Regions from separate parts of the Sulfurovum zhangzhouensis genome, predicted to be linked through region 2. Evidence: riboswitches for the same ligand, from Rfam matches in the RefSeq annotation. Region 2 holds a riboswitch; each other region holds the start of a gene.
The links. Region 2 has a riboswitch for cyclic di-GMP ahead of PGH07_RS07675 (hypothetical protein). Riboswitches for the same ligand answer to the same signal wherever they lie in the genome.

Region 1: another riboswitch for cyclic di-GMP. It lies ahead of PGH07_RS03510 (DUF6701 domain-containing protein); the one in region 2 lies ahead of PGH07_RS07675 (hypothetical protein).
Region 3: another riboswitch for cyclic di-GMP. It lies ahead of PGH07_RS03930 (Ig-like domain-containing protein); the one in region 2 lies ahead of PGH07_RS07675 (hypothetical protein).

The regions. Positions count from the first base shown of each region.
Region 1 is NZ_JAQIBD010000001.1:653,585-661,434, forward strand. It holds gene lon (endopeptidase La) at 1-350, opposite strand, end outside; gene PGH07_RS03505 (outer membrane protein assembly factor BamD) at 487-1,140, opposite strand; cyclic di-GMP riboswitch class I at 1,276-1,350, shown strand; gene PGH07_RS03510 (DUF6701 domain-containing protein) at 1,460-5,092, shown strand; gene PGH07_RS03515 (type II secretion system protein) at 5,104-5,835, shown strand; gene PGH07_RS03520 (prepilin-type N-terminal cleavage/methylation domain-containing protein) at 5,832-6,758, shown strand; gene PGH07_RS03525 (type II secretion system protein) at 6,755-7,243, shown strand; gene PGH07_RS03530 (prepilin-type N-terminal cleavage/methylation domain-containing protein) at 7,240-7,850, shown strand, end outside.
Region 2 is NZ_JAQIBD010000002.1:494,707-502,556, reverse strand. It holds gene PGH07_RS07690 (hypothetical protein) at 1-50, shown strand, start outside; gene PGH07_RS07685 (DUF3147 family protein) at 540-890, shown strand; gene PGH07_RS07680 (SHOCT domain-containing protein) at 958-1,158, opposite strand; cyclic di-GMP riboswitch class I at 1,329-1,403, shown strand; gene PGH07_RS07675 (hypothetical protein) at 1,841-2,377, shown strand; gene PGH07_RS07670 (efflux RND transporter periplasmic adaptor subunit) at 2,598-3,305, shown strand; gene PGH07_RS07665 (molybdopterin-dependent oxidoreductase) at 3,305-5,089, shown strand; gene PGH07_RS07660 (mechanosensitive ion channel family protein) at 5,142-6,986, opposite strand; gene PGH07_RS07655 (aspartate aminotransferase family protein) at 7,179-7,850, shown strand, end outside.
Region 3 is NZ_JAQIBD010000001.1:748,657-756,506, reverse strand. It holds gene PGH07_RS03935 (ABC transporter substrate-binding protein) at 1-2,839, opposite strand, end outside; cyclic di-GMP riboswitch class I at 2,999-3,105, shown strand; gene PGH07_RS03930 (Ig-like domain-containing protein) at 3,137-7,850, shown strand, end outside.

The DNA.
Region 1 (7,850 bases), on a different contig from region 2:
GTATCTATCATTGCTTCATTAATTTCTCCTTCAACGGCTTCAACGATCTTAGCACGTGAAAGTCCTTGAAAGAGAATCTTGACTCTTCCGTCAGGCAGATGGACTTTACGCATGATGGAACCTACCACCCCTACTTTATACATCGCATCAAAACCTCTTTCACCTTCTTTCCCGCTTATAGAAGAGGTCACAAAGAGTAATGAATTGTTTTCCATTGCCATAGTAGCTGCATCGATATCTTTTTGATTGCTCAGAAAAATTGGGCTGATCATAAAAGGATACAAAAAAAGCTCATCTTCTACAACTACCGGCAGCTGTGTGGGAAATGCTTCATAATCACTTAATTGCATACTTATATTTCCTTTGTTCTATCTATAAAATTCTGTCTATTTTAATAAACATAGACTATATCAAATAATTTTTTGTTTATGATATTCCCTTCTAGGGTACCGAAAAAAGATTAACCGTTTTCAACCGACTGAAAGGTCAATCAAATACAGCACCTATAATCCCCTGTTCAGGCGGTGTAATATCACTTTGCTGAACTACTGAACCTTTATTTTTATCTCTGTATATTTTTGCAGCTTCATCTTTTCCCGTACGATCATACAGTGCAGCGATATTTTCATTCAGAAGATATTGTGTCATATAGAGCCTAACCAACATCGTGTTTACTAAAGGCTGATATTCAGATCCCGGGTAACGGTTGATAAACGTCTTGGCATTTGTAACGGTATCTTCGATCAACTTTTGATCTTTATAAACATCCTTGATCCCCAAAAAAGAGGCTTTTATTTTCAAAAACTCTATATACTCACGATTGCTTCCTGCACCATATCGTTTATTATATTCATCCAGGTAAAAGTTTGCGAGCAGATACTCCTCTTTGCTCATATGAGCATGTGCCAACATAATGATTGCAGCAGGCATCATAGGAGAGCGCATATGTTCGCTTTTGAGAGAAATATAATAGGCATCAGCTTTATCCAAGTATCCCCCGGAGATATTCTTTGCTATCTTCTGATACCAGTAAAGTGCAGGTTTATTAAACTCTTCAACCGTACTTTCATCGTTTCCACACCCTACTAATAAAAAGGATAAAAACATCCCTACACCTATTGTTCTAATCATCTGTAACATATACGGCCACTCCCTGTCTAAGTTCTTTAACTCTCAATATCATAGCTCAAAATATGTAAAAATCGTATTAGCTTTGCTACAAATCAGACTTTTTACGTTAGAAAGAATTAAGTAACCTTATGCCATGATTTAACTATCTATAATGGCCAAACCTATTGCGAGGTAGGGACGGAAAGCCACGGGTCTCATGCAGATAGCCGGGTTGCAGAGTAAAGAGAAAAATGCTCATTTGACTCTACTTGCTATGTTTGGTCTCTTTTTGTAGCTTTTTACTATATTTTTTAGTATAATAAAAAGTAGTGGTTGGAAAGGAGGTTCTATGCAGTATCTAGCCCAAACTTTTAAAAGATTTTTTTTCACTTTGGTATCTTTTCGTATAGTCCGACAAACTATTTTTTCTTTATTCTCAAGCGTTTTGATACTTTTTAGTGGTGTTTTATATGCAGAAACAGAACCGAATAACTCCTGTATAACATCCGATCCGATACTTGCATTTGGAATTTATACGGGTTCTGATATAGGCTCCAGTAGTGAAGGTGACAGAGATTATTTCTCCTTCGATGTTCCGGCAAACGGGACATTACAAGTGACTGTCAATAATCATACAAATAAACTTTTGAACTACTCTGCACTTACATCACCTCTATGCCCATCTTCAAAGGTAGGATATATAGGGAACAATGCATCAAAAGTTTTTACGATCCCATCAACATTAACAGGAAGATATATCATTTTCTTAGAGGGAGATAGCGATAATGTTGCTAATACCTATGATATCTCTGCTGTTTTTACCCCAAATGTCCCATCTGTCGGTAATGACTTAAAAGTAACAAAAGTAGCAAATGTACAAGAGGCACTGATTTATGATCCTTTTTACTATACGATCAGTGTTAGTAATATCGGAGATCAAAATGTAACAGATATAAATCTTACCGATACACTTCCTGATCGTATGAAAGCCAATCTTGATATGATAAACGGTCTTACAACCGATTGGACTTGTATGGATGAGAACAATGATACAACGGGTGAAGTAGGAGGGGTAATCACATGTACTTTCGATAATGTGCTTCGCCCGGGGGATGTTTCTATCTTCAATTTCCATGTACGTGCTCCTGATAAGAATGGAACAATCATAAATACTATAGAGGTTAACAGCTCACTGCCTGATGTTGATCCAACCAACAATATAGATACGGAAACTACATTCATTACCAATGAAGTTGGTACCGCTGAACACCTCTGTTACACAGAACGAACTGAGATCCTTAATTCAGATTATAATGCTAGCTGTGAAATGAAAGGTAACTTCTACTATGGAAACGACTGTGAAGCCTACGTATTGGTCAGAGAGTACAATGCAACTACGATACTGAGTGATATCAAAGTCTATAAAATGTACGCGCCTGAGACAAAAGGTGGTTCATGTGAGTATTCTGCTACAACATCAGGAGGGGGATCATCAGGTGAATGTAACGATATTACCAACGTAAATGATTATGGATCTTATACTGAAGGATATGCCGTTGATATTAATAAAAACCTAGTAAATAATGTTCAAATATTATTAAAGGACAAGAAGACGTATAATACCCCTAGGATAGATGGTATTGCTATGTTTGGTGACTACATCACCGAATTAGGTTTTCATCATACAGGCCGTATTTATGAGTGTAACGGAACGAGTGAAGGGGGAGTCGAGATCACGACAAAAGCAGACCTGATCGATACACCAATCGATGCCGGCAATGCTCTTACATACAATATGTACACCTCAGATACTGACGGTTCACTTAAGTTTATCCAAACAATGACTGCAGGTGCACCAAGCAGGGATGTCATTGGAGTACACCTTAGCAAAGAAGGTGTAGCAATACCTTATCTGACCGATACCGGCATTCCGTATACTATTGTTCCGTATATGTCAAATAATACATGTTCACTGGCACTGGATAACATCATAGATCCAAATAGCGGGCAGCAACTGGTCATCGAAGTACCGTCGGGCTTTTACTCTTCACAAGGACAGATGATCGTACCGGCCGAAGTTTCAAAAATTTCCAGAATGCAATTGATCTTTGTTGATCCAAACTCATTGAGTATTGAAGGACAGAACTGTCTGGCGAACAGTAGTACAACAGGTAACTTTGCAAGACTCGCACAGTGTGTTAACTCCGAAGTACAGTATAAAACTGCCTTTGGTCAAGATGCATGGGACCGCTGTGGTATGGATGGGGGGAAACCGTGTCTATCAGATAATGGTGGATATGCTGATCCAGGCGATCCTTCATTTGACCCGACAACTGACGGTATCTATGTCAATGAACTCGGATGTTATATGTGTACGTTTAACATCCAGCCTTCATGTACCACAGACAATTTTGCCATCCGCCCGGATCGTATGGAGATCGGTATGACAGATCCTGATGCACCGGATCTGCTAAGATCGGCAAAACCTTATAGTCTCTCGTTAACCGCAAAATATCCGGTAGACGGTATCTATCCAAACGGTTCATCTATTCCTACAAGTACAGTAGTTTCAGGCTATACTGTGCAAAGCCACAACTACAATAGTGATCTTGACTCTGACGTAATACGTTATTTTAAAAACGGACTCCCTGATACAGCAGGGGTTTTAGCCGGAACTTCCGATGTAAATATTACTCAACTGGCTTTTATGGTCGGAGGTCTTTCAAGTCTAAGCCCATTTGGACCAACTACCACTCCCGGTATGCCGGATGAATCAGTAAGTGTTAAATACACAGATGTAGGAACCATTGAGCTTAATATTTATGATAAGGAATGGGCAGCAATAGATAATGATGATACTCCAATGGATTGTAATACCAGTCATGCCCATACATATATCTGTACGTATGACCAGGTAACCTTTATTCCCGATTCTTTCAAAGTAGATAATATCGTTTTAAGAAATCATAGAGACAGTAACTTCACCTACCTGTCCAATGATCTAAATATGTCTGCACCTACTGATGTGACGATTAGTGCGATCAATGCAGATGGTGATGTAACTCAGAACTTCAGACAGGGAAGTCTATTCTATGAAAATCCTGTACGTGTTGACCTCAATGTTACCGAGTGGAATCCGGCACTTTCAAACAACCACCCATTAGATAATGATCTTGTGATACATGATATTCCAACAGAACAACTTCTCGGATTTGGTGGGGATGATGCCAACGGTACACATAACATCACTTGGGACGAGAGTAATACAAGTCAACGCTTGTTATTCAACTATGCGCGGGATAATAATCAACCGGTCAATCCGTTCAGAGTACCGGAAAGTGATGTCAATATCTCTGTAGCCTCTACCTATACCAGTACAACCGGGAATACTGCTATCATCACAGGAAACGGTGTGGAAAATGATGATCGCAATGCTACTTTCTACTATGGCCGTGCAAAGTCTTCTCAGGACTTTTATGATGTTGAAGGTACAGTTGCCACCACACCGATCACTATGCTAGTGTACTGTGATCAATTCCCGACTTGTACATTCTTCCCAAACACTATACAGCTTACAGGACAAACAGACTTAAGTAATTGGTGGCTTTCGCTTGATCATAATGTAACATTGGGTGATGGGAATATTACGCTAGAAAATCCGCCTACTGTTGCATTGGGTAGCGGTACAGCTACCGTGGATACGGATGTAAACATCGATACAAATGCACAAGATGGCACTATTCAAGTGGTGAGAACCGATTCTGGTTCGGTTTCGGTGACATTTGATATACTCCTCGATGTTTCAACTCCTACGAGCACAAACTCATGGGTTATCTATAATGCAGATAGTCCTATATTACCTCCGGATCCATTCTATAAGGTTCGTTTTACCGGAGAATCAGGATGGGCAGGTATTGGTGAGACAGGACATGTACTTGACATTAATGCAAGTACTACCAAAACAAAAAGGTTGAACTGGTAATGAGAAAGAGAATGAGAAAAGCCATTGCGATGATAGAGTTGATCTTTGCAATCGTCATCCTTGGTATTGTACTGATGTCAGCTCCTATGCTGATCTCTACAGCAACACAAAGCAGTTATGTTTCATTGCAGCAAGAAGGAATTGCCTCTGCATCAGCAGAGATCGGTATGATCCTGACACATCAATGGGATGAAGGGGATACAGATAATACACGAACAGCTTCTGTCCTGGTCACCAATGGAAATGCTGATCTTAACCAAGAGATTAACGGGACAATCCCGACAGGAAGAAGAGCCGGTACACCTAGTTCCAGCAGTCGACGCTTTACCGATTCATTAGGAGGAGCGATCGACGCAACTTCACCAGCCAACTTAGGCTCAGAAGGTGGAGACATGGATGATATCGACGACTTTATCACCGCTGCTACTGCTGCTTTACAAGATGTAGAATCTACTTCTACCTTAACTGGAGATATTCTTGACAAAGATATCACCGTTGCAGTCAATGTACGCTATCTCAATGATAATCCTGGAGGCAGCAGCTATGCAGGTTCAAGCAATACGCTCACTTATAACTTACCTTTTGCAAACGGTAATGCTGCACTTGGGAGCTCGAATATCAAGCAAGTTCAGGTTCGGATTGAAAATGCGAGTACGGAAGAGGCATTACAAAAAGATATTGTGCTCAATGCTTTCTCTTGTAATATCGGTACCTATCAACTCAATCAGGTGGTATTTCCATGATAAGCTCTATAAGACATCAAAAAGCATTCTCTTTAGTTGAGCTAGTAATTGTAATCACCATACTTGGTATTGTAGCATCGATCGGTTCTCAAATCATTGTACAAGTCTATGAAAGTTATGTCACCCAAAGAGCAGTTCATCGTAGCAGTGTAAAAACAGAACTGGCGATTACTCAACTGGTCAATAGACTCACCTACAGTTTACCTCGTACGGTCATTGCAAGACACGACAACGGAGCAAGCTTTGTCCCAATCGAAAGTATTCCTGATGGAGATACCGTACACAATACGCTTGAGTGGATAGCCTATGATGCTGATGGTTTTGATGCCGTAGGCAATTCACCTACGACAGGACAGCTTAGAAGACCTGCATGGAGTGGATATGCTGATGTAACAGCAAGTACAAAAGATTCTCTTTCTACACCGGGATCAAGACTCGGTGCACTGGGAAATATCATCAGTAATCTTTCCTCAGGTAATTCAGGAATAGCAAATAGTGCGATACTTTTCCCGGATACCTTTGACGCTTATACCGTAGGTTATGCCGGTGGTGTAAGTGCTGAAAACATACATAGAGTATCCTTGGGGAATGATACTACCCTTACACTTAATGCTATTGCAGGGAGCAGAACTATTAAAGAACACTATCAGCTTGCCTGGACAGCTTATGCTGTTGTACCTGAAAATCAACATACAATGCCTGGTACGGAGGGCGATGTATGGGATCTTAGACTCTATTATGACTATCAACCATGGGAAGGAGAAAACTATACCAATGGTAAAAGCCAAATCCTTATACGGAATGTAAGTGTTTTTAACTTTACCGGTTCAGGAAGTACGATCCGTTTAAAACTTTGTCAAAGGGAAAATATCGGAGAAAACCTTACAATCAACAGTTGTAAAGAAAAGGCGGTAATACGATGATGAAAACACAAAGAAAAGCATTTTCTCTCATTACAGCAATTTTTCTGATCGTATTGATGTCCTCTATTGCCATTTTAGTGATGAGCCTTTCAGGTAAAATCATTAAAGAGACAACCGGTCAGTATAAAAAAGAGCAAGCCATGCTCTTGGCAAAAAGCTATACTGAACTGGCGATTATGACAGTTACTGCAAATGATAGAAACGCTACAGGCAACTGTATTACAGATATCAACGCAAATGTAGGTTCAAATGATCCCACATCTACAGGTGAAGGGTACCGAGTACGTACGCGTATAAGTTATATAGGTGCAGCCGGTGATATCCAATCATGTGCAGATACGCGTGAACTTGATAATCCAAGTGTAGGAAATAATGAGCTTAATATCATTGTTGATGTCTATGTTGAGTATAAAGATATCACTCAAGGAGATATCACTAACTCTCCATGGATCACATATCATAGAAGGACACTACAAAAGATATGAAACATTTTAATCAAAAATCCAATACTACACATGCATTTACAATGTTAGAGCTTGTTGTTGTAATTGTCGTTTTAGGTATTCTGGCAGCTATGGCAATGCCTAGGATGGAAAGAGATACGCAACAAGAAGCAGCTGACCATATCCTCTCTAAGATTCGCTATACTCAGCACCTGGCACTCAACGACTATAAACAGCGTTTTGACGACCACCGATGGCAGCGTCGTTTCTGGCGTATAATATTTAGCAGCTGCAGCGGCGGTGATCAGTACTACATGATAGGAAGTGATGATGATATGTCAGGTTCTGATAATGCTTACTTTTCTGAGAATGAAGCAGCGATTGATCCTATCACAGGAAAACCTATTTTTTGGGAAAATACCAGATCATGTTCTAATGGCGGTGATGGAACAGTAAGTGAAGATATTTTTCTTACTTATAAGTTCGGTATCACTAATGTCACTAACTCATGTGGAGCTGAGCATATCGCATTTGATCACTTGGGAAGACCTTACCACGGTGCAACATTTAGCAATGCAAATGCAGTAGACTATGAAGGATACCTTGATCAAAGATGCACCTTTACTTTCACACTCTCAGATGGAAATAC
Region 2 (7,850 bases):
GTGAAAGATTTTATGAGGCACAAGAAAAGTTTGAAGGGTTAATACAGTAGTTTTACTGTGCGGAAAGTGTGCGAAAAAACTTGTCAAAATCTTTACTATTTCGTAAAACTACACATAAAGTAATTGATAAATTTTCTCGGAGGATGTAGCTTGAAGCCCGAATTTTAGGGCAGTATATGTATTTTGCAGTATATTATTAGATTGTTATACTATAATCCATGTATAAAAGTATATAAACTAATAATACGGGGATATACATAGCATTATAAAGGTGTACCAAAAGTGTACCATTTTATAAATATATACTGTATTTACGTGATGTGAACATAACTTATGGCGTACCTTTTCTTCCAATACTAACCATCAATCATATCATAGTAAACTATTTTAACTGTAGCTATAAAATACTTTTTTAATACTGACAAGTGATAAATACGGTAACTATTTCTTTTTTTGATGTTTCTATGTTAAAGTAGCGGAAATAACTATATCTTTAGTCGTAGTTTACTTTGAACTATTGCTTCGCAAAGGAAAAGATAGTGGCTTACTATATTACAAAACTCATAATTACCTCACTTTTAATCGTTGTGATCTCTGAAGTTGCCAAGAGAAGCAGTCTGGTAGGTGCTTTGCTCGCAGCTATACCGTTGGTTTCAATATTGGCTATGACATGGATGTATATAGATACAGACAGCAGTAAAAGTGCAGTTGAATTTTCCCAGAGGATCGTTTGGCTGATTGCACCATCGATGACACTTTTTTTAGTTTTCCCATTTATGATCCAAAAAGGTTTCGGATTTTTTATCAGTATGACTACCTCTATAGTATTGACGGTTTTTGCGTACTATAGTGTTATTTTTATCCTTGGCAAATTTGGGATTAAACTGTAGATTTGCTTTAACCCAACTTTTTATATCAAAGACAGAATGTCCGTCTTTGCATTGGGAGATCTCATTTCTAATCTTTTTTCAGAGTCTTTGATCTTTCCTCGTATTCCTCTTTATCTATTTCTCCTTTGGCATACCGATGATCAAGTATATCCTGCGCTGAAGAAGTGTCTCTTTTTTGTTTCTCTTTGAGAAAATAAAAAAGAATAATCAATAATATGATAGGTACTAACCATCCTCCCATTCCCCAACAATGACCAAATGGATACATATTATGTCCTTTTTGAGTTATTTTTATCTAGTGTAATGTATTTATGTGTATTTGTCGTGCAGTCATATTCATATAAATTGTAATGTTATCAATTTGTTACCAATTAAAGAAAAGATTTTATTTATAGTTTGTTATAATGAAATCCAATAAGTTGAAAAGGTTTTTAAATATTATTGTTGTGCCAAACTTGTTGTGAAGCAAGGACGGAAAGCCACGGGTCTCTTGCAGATAGCCGGGTTGCTTATAGTGAATACTTCATTCCTTCATTCCTTTCATGTTTCAGCAGGTTGTCTATAATCATATTTAATTCAAAGATATTTTTTATATCAAATTTTTAGTGAAGCTACTATAGAATGAAATGGACCTTTTAAAGTTTCCAGATCGCTAAAGTTGTTTTCATTAGTTGAATAATATACATAATTTATTTAAAGGATAAGTTTTGAAAAAATTTCATATTGTAGCAGGTGGGTTATTCTCAACTCTGTTAGGTTTTTCGTTAATCGGTTGTGGAGGAAGCTCCTCAGCAGTTCAAACAGCAACAATTAGTGGTAAAGTCCCAGGGACACTTATAGAAGTATTTTGTGAAGATGGTAGCTACTATTCTACAAATTCTGTTCAAGATGGTACAACTGAGCATCCATTTGCAATCGAAGTACCAGTTAACACTGACTGTCGTTTAGTAATGACAACCAATGAAAATGATCCTGATAATAAAGTAGTAACACAAATTGGAATTGTTACAGCTGATGGAAACACTACACTTTTCAGAGCAGAAGGTGATGTTGATCTTGGATTTGTAGATTTGGCTATGGAAAGAAATGCTAGTATTGATGTTGACGGTGATGGTGTTGTGGATCAGGTCTTGGAGCTAGAAGTAGAAAATGGTTTACTTTCAGTTGAGCTTGAGAATGATCCAATGGATAAAGATGGTGATGATATAATAGATATCTATGATAATGATGATGATAATGATGGGATTGTCGATGCAGAAGATCCAGATGATGATAATGATGGGATTATCGATGAAGAAGATGAAGATGAGATCAACGATTTAGATGGTGATGGTATTACAAATAATGCTGATGTGGATGATGACAACGATAGTTTAGATGATGATGAAGATGATGACGATGATAATGACGGAATAGATGATGATGAAGATGATGACGACGATAATGACGGTATCGTAGATGAAGAGGATGATGACGATACTATTTAATAGGGTTAAAATAATCAATTATTAAACTATATAGTCATATCAATACAATAATTATAAAAGTAGAGGTTAAAACGATTTTTTCGTTTTATTCTACTTTTATAAAAAAACTTAACTTTCTTTACTCCTGATAACACAACCCGGTAAAATTTACCTTTTATTTTCTTAGTCATCTATCAATTAACGCTATTTCGATATAATCAACCCAAAAAGAGATATAAAGATGAGAGTACTGTTATTATTGATTTTTCCGTTATTTGTATTTGCAAAAGTACATTATGCAAAACTAGAGCCTTATGAATCCGTCACATTGAAGTCTGCAGTTAGTGCGTTGGTAATGGATGTTGACCTTGATGCTGAAGGGAGTGTAGTGGATCAAAAACGTGTTATTTATTTGGATGACCGTTTGGATAAAATTAACTTGAAAACATCAAATGAAAATCTTCTTATTCTTCAAGAAACTTTAAAACGAAAAGAGTCATATTTTCATCGCATAAATAAGTTGTCAACAGCATCTGCGGCCCAAAAAGATGATGCTTTTTACAGTTTTGCTTCTGCAAAAACACAGTATTTGGATATGCAGTATAAGATTGCCCAGCTGGAAGATAGTATCGAAAAAAAATCCATTATTCTGAACCATAAGTATCTGTATGAAATTATGGTTCGTAAAGGTGATTATGTTACTCCGGGTTCACCTTTGGCAAAGGTAGTAGATGCGAGCAGGGCAAAGCTCGTACTCTATTTAGATCCCGAAGAGTTGGAAGGTATTGAACAAAAAGCGGTTTATCTTGACGGCGAAAAAAGCGAATATAAAGTCGATAAGGTATGGAAAGTTGCTGATGAGAAGTTTATCTCCTCATATCGTGCAGAGATCTATTTGGATGCACCTGAGGGCTCATTCTCCAAGCTCGTCAAAGTGGAGCTTAAATAATGTCAGAGAAGACCGCATGTGGGCTTGACTGTTATGATGCGTGTAATATCATCTACGAAGATGGTAAGATGCATGGTGATGCGAATCATCCTGCCGGTAATGGAGCACTTTGTGCAGTACTCAACAAATATATGGATGAGACTGAGCGTATCAGTAAGCCTAGAGTAGATGGCAAAGAGGTGAGTCTGGAGGAGGCATTGGCCGCAGTAGCCGAGGCTTTTAACAAAGAAAAAAGTCTGCTTTGGAGAGGTTCAGGTAATGTGGGTGTTATGCAGGAAGTTACCGACCTTTTTATGGAACAGATCGGAGGCTACCTGACTAAAGGAAGCCTGTGTGACGGTGCAGGAGCCGCAGGAATAGAAGAGGGAAGAGGAATCAATAAGACACTACCTCTTGAGCAGATTCAGAAGTCTGAAGTAGTGGTTGTCTGGGGTCGAAACCTCACTGTGACCAATTCTCATCTCATGCCTTACCTTGAGGGTAAAAAGCTTATCGTGATCGATCCTGTACGTACAGAGATCGCAAAGAAAGCAGATGTCTTTTTACAGGTTGCTCCACGTACAGATTACTATATTGCGATCATGTTATCCCGTTTTATCTTTATGGAAGACAGTGAAAATAAAGAATGGATGGAAGAGTTTGCACCTGGCTTCGAAGACTATTATGACTATACAAGAGAGCATCGTATCAAGGCGATCTTAAAGTATATTGATCTTGATCTTGGAGATTTTGGACGAGTACTGAACTATCTGCGTGATAGAAAAGTGGTATTCCTTGTCGGTGCCGGGGTACAGAAGTACTCGACTGGTTCTTATACGCTGCATGCAATAGATTCACTTGCCGCAGTTTTAGGGTTATTTGGCCGTGAAGGGTGCGGTGTAAGTTACCTAGGGGATAGTAAGCTGGGATTTAAGAATCCCTTTGAGACAACCTGCAAGCGTGTAAGTAAAGTAGATACTGAGTTTAGTGATTTTGACACAGTATTGGTACAGGGAGGAAACCCGGCTGCTTCAATGCCTGATACAAACAGGGTGGTAGAAGAGCTGGAGGGTGTAGAGAATCTTATCTACTTTGGTCTACATGAGAATGAGACATCAAAAATGGCTCGTATTGTTATCCCTGCTAAAACATTCTATGAAAAAGAGGATGTTAGGCTTAGTTACGGTCATCAGTATGTTACTGCCATGAAGAAGATCACGGAGTCTGATATCGGTATCAGCGAGTATGACTTTACCAAGTACCTCTTTGATACATTTGATTTGAGTGGACTTGAGAGTGAAGAGTACTATATTAATGCATGGCTCTCACAATGTGAAGAACTTAACGGTGAACTGGTAAGTCCGGCTTATGAAGCGTTACCTTATAGTGATGGCTTTGGCGATGATGGTGAAGATGAGTTTGAGTTCATTGAAGACTTTAACGATGATTTTGTCAATACAAAACGTTTTACCAAGTACAGAAAAGAGAGTCAGAACAAACCAAAAGATGAGACACTTTGGCTGCTCTCGCCAAAGTCGAAAAAGTCCATCAATACACAGTTCCTTAGAGACAATAAAATACAGCTTAATCCGGTACTTGGATTTAAAGACGGTGAGAAGGTGAAAGTAAGTTCTGAGCATGGAGAATATATCTTTGAAGTGCAATGTTCTGAATATATGAGAGCAGACTGCGCACTGATCACCAACAATACGATCGGTATTAACTACCTGACACCATCGATCATCAGTGATGAGGGAGAGAGTGCTTGTTATCAGGAAGTAAAGGTGAAAATAGAGAGAGCTTGATCATAGAAATACAGTTCATTAAAGACTGATTAGATTATAGTTTTATTCCATCCTACGATTTGACATGGTATGCCATATTCCCTATTTTCGGTCTTTGGGAGGGTTTTCGTACTCCCAAATGTACATCCAGCTGTGGCAGTGGCATATTAATACCGTTAGCCTGTAACGTCTCATAGATTAGGATGAGCAGGTTGGAACGGGTTGAGGGTCTGATCCCTTCGATCCATACCAGTAGTTCCAGTTCAATAAAGCTTTCGCCGACTGTTTGCATCCATACATTGGGTTTTTTGCGAGGGATATCGCGGATCAGTTTGATCTTACTCTCCATGACGGCTGTGGTGATGAGTGAACTAATCTTTTTGATATCGCTTCCATAAGGTACTTTGAAAGGGACGTAGATTCTTCGTATCCTGTCCTCCATCGTCAGGTTAATCACTTGGCTGTCAATGAGCTCGCTGTTTGGAATAACGATATCAATATTGTCGATTGTACGAAGGTGAGTCGCTCTGTAGCCTATATCCATCACTTTACCTGTAAGGTCTCCTTTGATAGTGATATAATCTCCTGTTTTGATGTATTTTTCACTCAATAATACCATTCCTGAAATCATGCTGGAGACGATGCTTCTGAGTGCAAAGCCCAAACCGATAGAGAGTGCACCTGCAATGACAGCGAGATGTGTGATACTTAGACCTATGCTTCCCAATGCAATAACAAAAGCGGCAAAAAGGATCAATGTTACTCCGAGATTTGCAATGATCTTGATGGAGACAGCTTTGGTCTCTTTACGCTTTTTATGGAGCATGATAAAGAGACGGAAGTAGATTCTGGCAATGATAAATCCTATCAGTAGAATCCCAAGCAGTTTGAGAATACTCAGAAAACTGATCGGTGTTTCATCTAGCACAACAAAAGGTTTTTGGAAAGATTCGTAGAATTTCTCATAGCTTGAGAGTAGATTCTCCCTGAGTGACAGGACGTTATAGTTAATCGCCTCTTTGCTCTCTTTGCTCAGTCTCTCAAACTCTTCCAGCTTTGCATCCAGTAGTGTATCTTGATACGAGAGCTGTGAGAGAATACTGTGTATCTTTTTTTGTGATTGTAGGACTGATTTGAATACTTTTGTTTGAAAATAGTAGAACCCGGTAAGAAATTCTTTGTCCGCAAGCTTCAGTAGGACGTGATCCTTCTCTTTGGTCAGTTTTTCAATCTTTTCTGAAAGTTTTTTAGAGATGTGTTCCTGGGATAGAAGTTCACGTTCCTTGGTAAGGTTTGCAGCGATCAGCTTTTTGTTGATGTTTTCAAGCTCCTTTGCAACTTTGTCAACATTACTCTGTATCTTTTTGATGTCAAACTTGACTTTTGTTATCAGTAACGAGAGGGTATTCTCTCCCTCTTCTATAAATGGAGTCAGGCTTTTTACAGTCAGTTCGTCATGGCGGTGTTTGAGCTTATAGTATGCAAACTGAAGCTGGTAAAGCTGGAGGTTTTTATACTGGGGGTCTGTGACAGACTCAATGGATTTTTTAAGATATCCGAGCCTCTCCTGGGTAAATACCTGTATCTCTTCTAGCTTCTTCTTCTGTTCCACTGCTGATGAAAGCATTTCAAATAGTTTCAGAAATTCAGTTTCACTTACGGTTTCTTTTTCAAGCAGTGAAGCATCAAAAGTCTGAACCTGCGGCTCATTTATGATCAATAACTTGAGCTTTCCAAGCAGCACTTTTTCATTTTGGAGTCGTTCGGTCTCTTCATCATCCATCGGTGTAATATTGAAGAGTTTCTGTGAGAGCTGATCATAGTATATTAGAGTATTTTCACCCTCATAAAGCTTTGTATCGACAGGAATACACCAGAGCGTAATAGTCAAGATCAAAAAAGACCACAGAAGTTTCACGTATCAGCCTTTTGCTATAAATTTCTCTAGCATCATATCATACATTCGGGGAGATTTTTATTGATAAATATCGATAAATGTCAATAAATGATTAATCTTTTTGAGATATTAAAGCGTTGCCCTGAAGCATAAAGAGAGAAGCAAACTTTGCTATAATATGAGAAATTAAAATATCAAACGGAAAAACTGGAAATGACATTAGAAGAATTAGACAAAAAGTATGTGCTTCAAACTTATTCACGTGACTATACAAACTTTGTCAAAGGACAGGGTGCAACACTCTATGATGAGAATGGAAAAGATTATATAGACTTTGCTTCAGGTATCGCAGTAAACTCTGTAGGTCATAACCATCCGAAATTAGTTGAAGCTATCTGTAATCAGGCAAAGAATATCATCCATATCTCAAACCTTCAAGTGATAGAACCTCAGGCAAAACTGGCACAGAAGATGGTAGAGCTTAGTGGATACGATATGGGAGTATTCTTTGCCAATTCGGGGGCAGAAGCGAACGAAGGAGCGATCAAACTCGCTCGTAAATATGGTGGAACAAAGTTTGAAAATAAACGTTACAAAGTGATCACGCTTGAACACTCATTTCACGGCCGTACGATCACTACAGTGAAGGCAACAGGTCAGGAGAGTTTTCATACACCAAACTTCTCACCGTATCCGGAAGGTTTCAGTTATGAGAAGAGTATCGATGATGTCTATAAAGCGATCGATGACGAGACTGTAGCTGTACTTATCGAACTGGTCCAGGGAGAAGGCGGTGTTCAGCCATTTGAAAAAGAGGAGATCCAAAAACTTGCTGCACACCTCAAAGAGAAAGGAATCTTACTTATTGTAGATGAAGTACAGACA
Region 3 (7,850 bases), on a different contig from region 2:
CTGTTGTGTTGGAAAGAAACTCTACATAGTGATTGATACGGTTGTGTTTTTGATCAAGATATAGTAAAAATTTTTCTCGGTCTGTTTGATCATTAAGATTATATTGACCACTTACTAATTTGACTTTTATTCCCATAAGTGTACTACTAATCGCGGACAATGGCTGTTTCCATTGGTGTGCAATGAGACTAAGTACTTCTCCCATTGCAGCCATTCGGTGTTTTTTGAGCAGTATTTTATCTTTCTTTCTCAGCTCTTTAACCTTTTCTTCTACCTCATTTTTAAGCTGAGCATTATATTTGCTCAATACGCTTTGTCTAAATAGCAATAAGAGTGCGATCAGAACGAATGGTGTGAGTACCTTTCCTAAAAGTATATAGTTAAATCCTTGTTCATATTTGATCGTGATCCAACTGTTAAGAATATTCTCTTTTGTCTTTTCATCAATAGAGCCTACAGCTTTGTTCAATATCCCAAGCAATGCAGGTTCATCATTACGTACACCAAGGCTAAGTTCCTGCTTCTCATTGAATTTACCAGAGACCTTAAGAGAGCCCGGAAAGTTTTTTTGTATCTGATATCCGATTGCGGTGAGATTATCGATAAAACCAAACGTTTCTCCTTTTATGACACTTTTTAGCCCCTCTTCGATCGATACTGCTTCAATAAATTGGATATCAGGATATCTGGTTTGCAGAAGCTCTTTGAACGCATATCCTTTGACTATACCGATCTTTTTACCTCTGAGCTCACTGATATCACTAATAAAAAACTGATCATAGGTAGTTGTGATAACCAGAGGAACCTCTAATAAGGGATCCGTGAAGTCTAGATAGGCTTTGCGTGAGGGGGTTTCCATGGATAATGAGAGAATATCACACTTTCTTGCTTTTGCATAAGAGAGAGACTTCTCCCAAGTTGTTGTAGGTATGACAGTAATAGGAATACCGATTCTAGATGAGATCAACCCAAAATATTCGGCGCTCATTCCTATATGCTTCCCTTTTTCCATTTTCTCGAACGGTAACCAGTTTGGATCGACACAAAGTGTCAATGATTTTTTCTCTTTGAGGTACTCTGCTTCATGTTTGCTCAATGAAATAAATGTATTTTTTCTGATGATTGCCAACTCTTCTGTACTTAAGTTGATATCATAAGGATTTGTAGTCTGTATCGTAGAACGTATCAGTCTATTATTGATACTTAATAACTCTTCTTGTGTTACAGACCGGATGGCTTTGTCGAGTATCTGGCGAAGGATAGGATAATCATCCCGTATTAGTCCATAGATATCAAAACCATCATCATTGATACCTGTAATCTCGATCTGATGAAACTGGTAGTTATCTCTTATCATATAGTCAAGTACGACCAGGTTGTCAACAACGGCATCGGCTTTTTGCTCACTGACCTTATAGAGTGCTTCATCGATACTGTTGGTATACAGAAGATTCATTGTAGGAAAATTTTCTTTGATGTACTCTGAAGCAGTACTTCCTTTTGCTACAGCAATCGTTTTATCTTTAAGACTCTCTAAGGTATAGAATCGGTTTTCTCTATGGGATACAATGGACAAGCTTGCCTGCATGAGAGGTCCGGCAAAGAGGGCATAGTTTGTTCTCTCAAGTGTTTTCCCGCTCCCATAGATCATATCGATCTCTTTGCGTTTCAATGCATCAAGAACATACTGGAAATTGACACCGTCACCTATTTTTACAAATTCGAACTTAAGACCGGTACGTTGTTCTATCAACTTGTAGTACTCATGAAATATACCGCTGTATGTTTCTCCCGTAATCGAAGAAAAGGGCTTCCATGATACAGCGCTGCAACGAATGATGGGATGTGATTCAATAAATGCTGACTCAGTAGGTGTCAGGTTGATCTTGTGAGGTTTGAGATTAAAGATAAAACCATCAAGGTCCCAATCAGGAGTGACCATCCCAAGCTGTACGTAGAGATCGGTGTTGAGTTTGATTAGTTCAGGTACGATAGCTCCAATGCTAAAGAGCTCCTTTTTGATGAGGTTTTCAGTGATTTTGGCTTCATAGAGCAGTGCTTCTTTTGATTTGGCTTTGGAATATTTTTCATAGATGAGATCAATGATCTCTTCCTTATGATTGAGTGCATACTTCCAGCCTTTACGTGTAGCATTGATGAATCTTTGTGTCCTATGTGGATGTTGTGTGGCTTCCTTCTCGCTGGTAAAGAGCTCAACATCATAAGAGTAAATACCATACTCAGCAGGGTTGAAGATCTTGTAAGATACCTGTTTTTGATCAAGAAAAAAAGGTTCATTTGAAATAAAGGCAGTTATAGCATCGACTTCACCGTTTTTAAATGCGTTGATATCATAACTGTGAGGTATCACCGTGATATCATCCGGCTTTAGGTTGTGTAACTGTAGCATAGCAGCAAGACTTGATTGAGTTAACTCACCTGTTGTTCCCATGATTTGTTTGTCTTTTAATGCTTCAATGCTTTGGATCTCCGGTCTTGTGATCAGGACAAGAGCATTTTGTTTAAAATAGGAAGCAAGCAGAACTACCTTTTTCCCGGCAAGACGATCAAGTATGAGTTGTGAAGAGGATATTCCATAGGTCGATACACCTTGCAATACATTTTCAACCGTATCGATACCAGGAGAATGCTCGTTGATCGTGACATCAAGTCCTGCCTCTTTATAGAAACCTTTCTCCTTGGCTGCGTAAAACCCTGCAAACTCAAACTGGTGTTTCCACTCAAACTGTACGGAAACTTTTTCAAGTGTTTGATCCTGAGCATTGGCGATAGTTATTAGAGATAAAAGTAAAAGAAAGAGTAATCGGAACAGATACACAAAAGCTCACTTTGTTTTAGAAAAATCATAGCAAAAAAATGTAAATTTCCCCGTTATATTAAAAAAATCTATTTTTATGATATATTTTTAAAACTGTGACATTTCGGCAACATTCTACTGTTATACTTGCGCGTTATTTTAGTCACTACAGGAGAGGAATATTGTCAAAGCCAAACTATTCGTGAGGATAGGACGGAAAGCCACGGGTCTATATATCAGAGCGTTAAAGTAGCTTCTTTATCATCTTAGACAGCCGGGTTACCAATAAATTATACATCTGTAATTTAAGGGAGACCCATGTCATTACTCAATCGTTTTTTTGTATTTGTATTTATACTTTTTTCAATACAGCTGAATGCTGATCCTTATCCTCCTGCCTGGGGGACAAACGGGGATGGTGCGGCAGTCCACTTCAAGCCTGCACCATGGCCGCAAAAGAACGAATGGAAACCTTATAGCCGTTTTGGTGAGAGCATTAATGATCCACGTACAGGCGACACTTCCAATGGTGGTACACGTCCTCAAAACTATGTAAATATCGCTTCATCGTGTACAGACAAGGCTGAACCAAGTATCTACTACTATCTCTATAAAGATCCTACTGATCCTGCAAATGATGTCATTATGTTTCGTTGGAGGGTGGAACAAATAGCCAATACCTATGCCACAGGACCGAACGCAGGAGCATATAGTAATGTAGATCCTTGGGGATCAGCGTTATGGACAGTATTTTTCGATATAGACGGAGATGGGTATCGTGATATTGCGGCACATCTGGATGGATCATCCGGTGCCCCTGGCGTAGCGATAGATAGAATTTTTGGTATTTATGGCAATATTCCTACCCAGTCAATTGATTATATAAATGATCCTGAAAATATCAAACTATTGGGACATAATCCAACTGCCTTTACTGATGGTTCAACTATATTGAATTTCGATGGAAATGCTGCTAATCCAACAACAGACTGGAGTACAATTATTGCAGCACCTGATACGAAAAAGGTGTGGGACTATGGGACTACACGCTCTTCGTATAATCAAGATTCTCCATGTCAAGAGTACTATATCGACTATCAGATTCCTATGTCTATGATAGATGCTTCCAGCTATGGAGGACCAAAGCTTGAAAGAGATACTCCTATCTCTATGCTTTTTTGTACGGCAAACAGCTTGAACAATCCATTCCAAAAAGATTGTGCTATCAATAACGATTGGATAGCTGATCCCAATAAACCCGGACCATTTGGCGACTATATCAGTTTCAGTAAGGAAGAACCATACGAGCAGCCTATTGTGGATGATATAGGGGCAAGCGGGTGTAATCCGACAGTTTTGACTGCGAAAGTAAAAGATGTTATTGCTATTGTTGATGGAGAGGCTATATCATCGGTAAGTGATGTAATATTTTTCTATTATAGAGATGACAATGGTGATGGTGTAGCCAATGATGGAAATGAGTGGACACAGATAGCAGCTCCTGCAATACGAACAAGCTTTACAGACTGGATGGTAAACTGGGACTCTACAGAGCTATTTAAAGGGCAATACCTTATAGGGGTACAGGCAATCGATAATCCTACAATAGTAGATGATGATATGAATGCCAGTGCCAAAATCAATCGTACGTTCTCATATCTTTCTGAAGCAGAAGTAAACGCATCTATCCTGGCTGCGGGGGCAACTTATACCGATGGAAATGAGATTTGGCATGCAAATCCGGATATCACTGGTGTCAAGAGTATATCGCTTGCAGTCAATACCTGTGGTGTTGCACCTACGATTGAAAAATACGCATCTATAGAAAATCTTCTTGCAGGTGAGGATGTTAACTTTACGATTGATATCAATAACTCTACAGGTTTTGATCTTTATGTCTCACAAATTTCAGATGTGCTTCCAAACGGCTTTAGTTATAAAAGCCTAGTCAGTCTTGAGCATAACGGAGCACCTATTACTACAAGTTCTGCTCCTCTAGCAGGAGAGACAGGAACAATAAGCTGGTCTTTTGATGAGATCGTTCCAGACGGTGGTCAAATCAAACTTATATTTACTGCACAAGCAACAACTACATCAGGATCATATACAAATACTGCATATGCACAAACCAGCTATGGGACAATCTTGAGTGATCCTATACCTATACACGTGGATGGTGCGAGGATTTCCCTCTCTAAAACACCTAGCAGCTATTTTGTCGCACCCGGTGAAAGTCTTGTATATACTTTAGGATATGCCAATGACTCTAGTATCGTGGTGACGGGTACAGAGCTTAACGACACTTTGCCTATAGGTGTGAGTTGTAATACCTACTCGATTAATGGGGGAGCCGCAATAGACTGTTCCGGTATGGGTAATACTATCAATATACCTCTAGGTATCCTGGGTGCATTTGAAAGCGGATCGGTTGAGATGAATGTTACCGTAGATATCTCATACAGCTCTACAACTCTGCTTAATAGTGCAATACTTACCGTCACTGCGCCGGATGGATCTGATGTCAATAAAACTGCAGAGAGCAAGATCGGTGTAGATATACCTATCGCAGCATTTACTCTAGAAAAAACTTCTGATATAGACTTTGTTTCTTTAAATAATAATGTTGAATATACCTTAACGTATACAAATTACGGTGATGCTGATGCTATGGGAGTGATGCTTACTGATACTTTGCCTATAGGAATGACTTATATTTCATCGGTGCCTTCCGCAATAGACAATGGTGATGGAACATATACGTGGGATCTTGGAACGGTTGCAGCAGGCAGTAGCAGCAGTGTGACTATTATTACAGAGGCAACAGAAGATGCTCTGGTTACCGGTGTATTTACCGGTGAAAACCCAGCCAGAAACAATGCAGAGTTATCATGGAGCGGACCTGCAGGCGGTGGCTCTGTAGATGCTTATAAAGATGTAGGTATTGATAGTGAGACCTGTCAGGCATTTTATTATACGGATATTACCGGTGATGTTGGAAATGCAGGTACACAGTTATTGGCACAAAGTTCGATCATAAATGCATCGACCGAACACAACGTGACCTTTAGTACAAACAACGCTACTGAGCATGTTGGAACCTATTATATGGAACCTGTGGCATCCACTGCCATCAACAGCGCTGATTATACACGTTTTGAAATATTATTAAATTATACGTCATCTGTTGTTGCAAATGTTAATTTTACCGTGGCAGTGTATGATTATAACCCGGCTGATGGGACGACTATACTGATTCAGTCAGGACTGACTGCCGGTTCAAACGGAAATTCAAATAAAACGATCTTAATGAGTGTAACCAATCCATATACTATCCCGGCAGGACACCGTATACTTTGGGATATTAATGCGACATCATCAAAAGTTACAACGCTCTCTTTCAACGTCAATAATATGCAAAACAGATCACTTTTATGTAAGACAGCTCCAGCTGCTATGAGTATTTCCAAGACAGTTGACCTAGCCAATGTCACAGCAGGTATAGATACTGCTGTGACATATACGATCGACTACGCAAATATCAGTGGAACAGATGTGACCAACGTGATTATTACAGATATACTTCCGTCAAATGTTACGATCACAAGTTCTACACCTACCGTAACATCCTACGTTGGACAGGTAGCTACATTTGATATCGGTACAGTTGCCAGCGGTACAGGCGGTCAGGTCATTATCAATGCTGTCATTGGCGCTGCAGCAACAGGTACCCTGAGTAACTTTGTTGCTTTAAGCAGTGACAATGCAGAAGATGTAAATGATACAGCGATGACAAGTGTAGGTCCGCTTTCATCCATGGCACCGTCTCTTACAATAAGTAAAACGGTTGACAAAACATATGTGAGTGCAGGAGAGATACTTACTTATACATTGAAAGTTGTCAATACCGGTGGAGAAGCAACAGGTATCACAGTTACAGATACAATCCCCCAAAAGTCATATTTTGATTACGTGGATAGTTCGATTGCTGGAAGTACAGATGGTTCAGGGGTTGTAGTACCATCGGATATTAACACTCCTGATCTAAGCTGGGAGATCAGTAGTTTGGCTCAAGGAGAGGTAGCGACGCTGACTTATGAGATGAAGGCTTCTTCTTCAGGTGTACCAGTAGGGGTAACGATACTTGATAATACTGCGGTAATTTCTGATAATGAGTATTGTACAGCTACAAACGTATCTGGATGTACGAGTAATACGGTTAGTATTACGTTGAGCGGTAACCCTGTACTTAATATCTCTATTGTACCGGATTCCGATACGAAGTTTCCGGGTGAGACAATCACCTGTACGGTAGATTATAATAATACAGGTTCAGCAGATGCAAATAATACAAAGATAGTGATACCTGCGCCAAACTATACGATGATAGACCCTGCTTCACTACCTGCAGGTGTAAGTTTTGATGGTACGAACAATCAGATTATCTATGATCTGGATATTTTAGCATCAGGAGAAAGCGGTACATTTACCTTTGATGCGGTGATTGCTGAAACTATGCCTAGTGGTACGACCGATATTATGGCTGTGGCAACAATCTCTGCAAGCAATGCACTAAGTGATATAGATAATGCTAGAGTTACAGTAAATGCGGGTATAGATCTTACAGTTGATATCTCTGGCCCAGTAAGTGGTACTTATCCTATGGCGACGGTAGAACAGAATGTATCAGGGGCCACTACAATAACAATTGATGATACTGCAGGGTTCTCAACAGGAGATGTGATTAAGATAGGAGGGCTGTATACGGAAATCCTATCAATCACAGGATCGACTATAGAACTTGCTGATGCTGTTACCGTCAATACAGGAGATAGTATTATTGGTAGTGTCATCTACAATGTCGTATATCGCAATCATGGTGATTCTGATGCTACCGATACCAATTTGACAGTGAATATCCCGACAGGTATGGAGTACTATGCTTCAGAAATACCGGCAGATGCAAACCCTGCAGAAGGAAACAGTGGTAATGTGGTTTGGAATATCGGAACGGTAACTCCGGATCAGAGCGGTA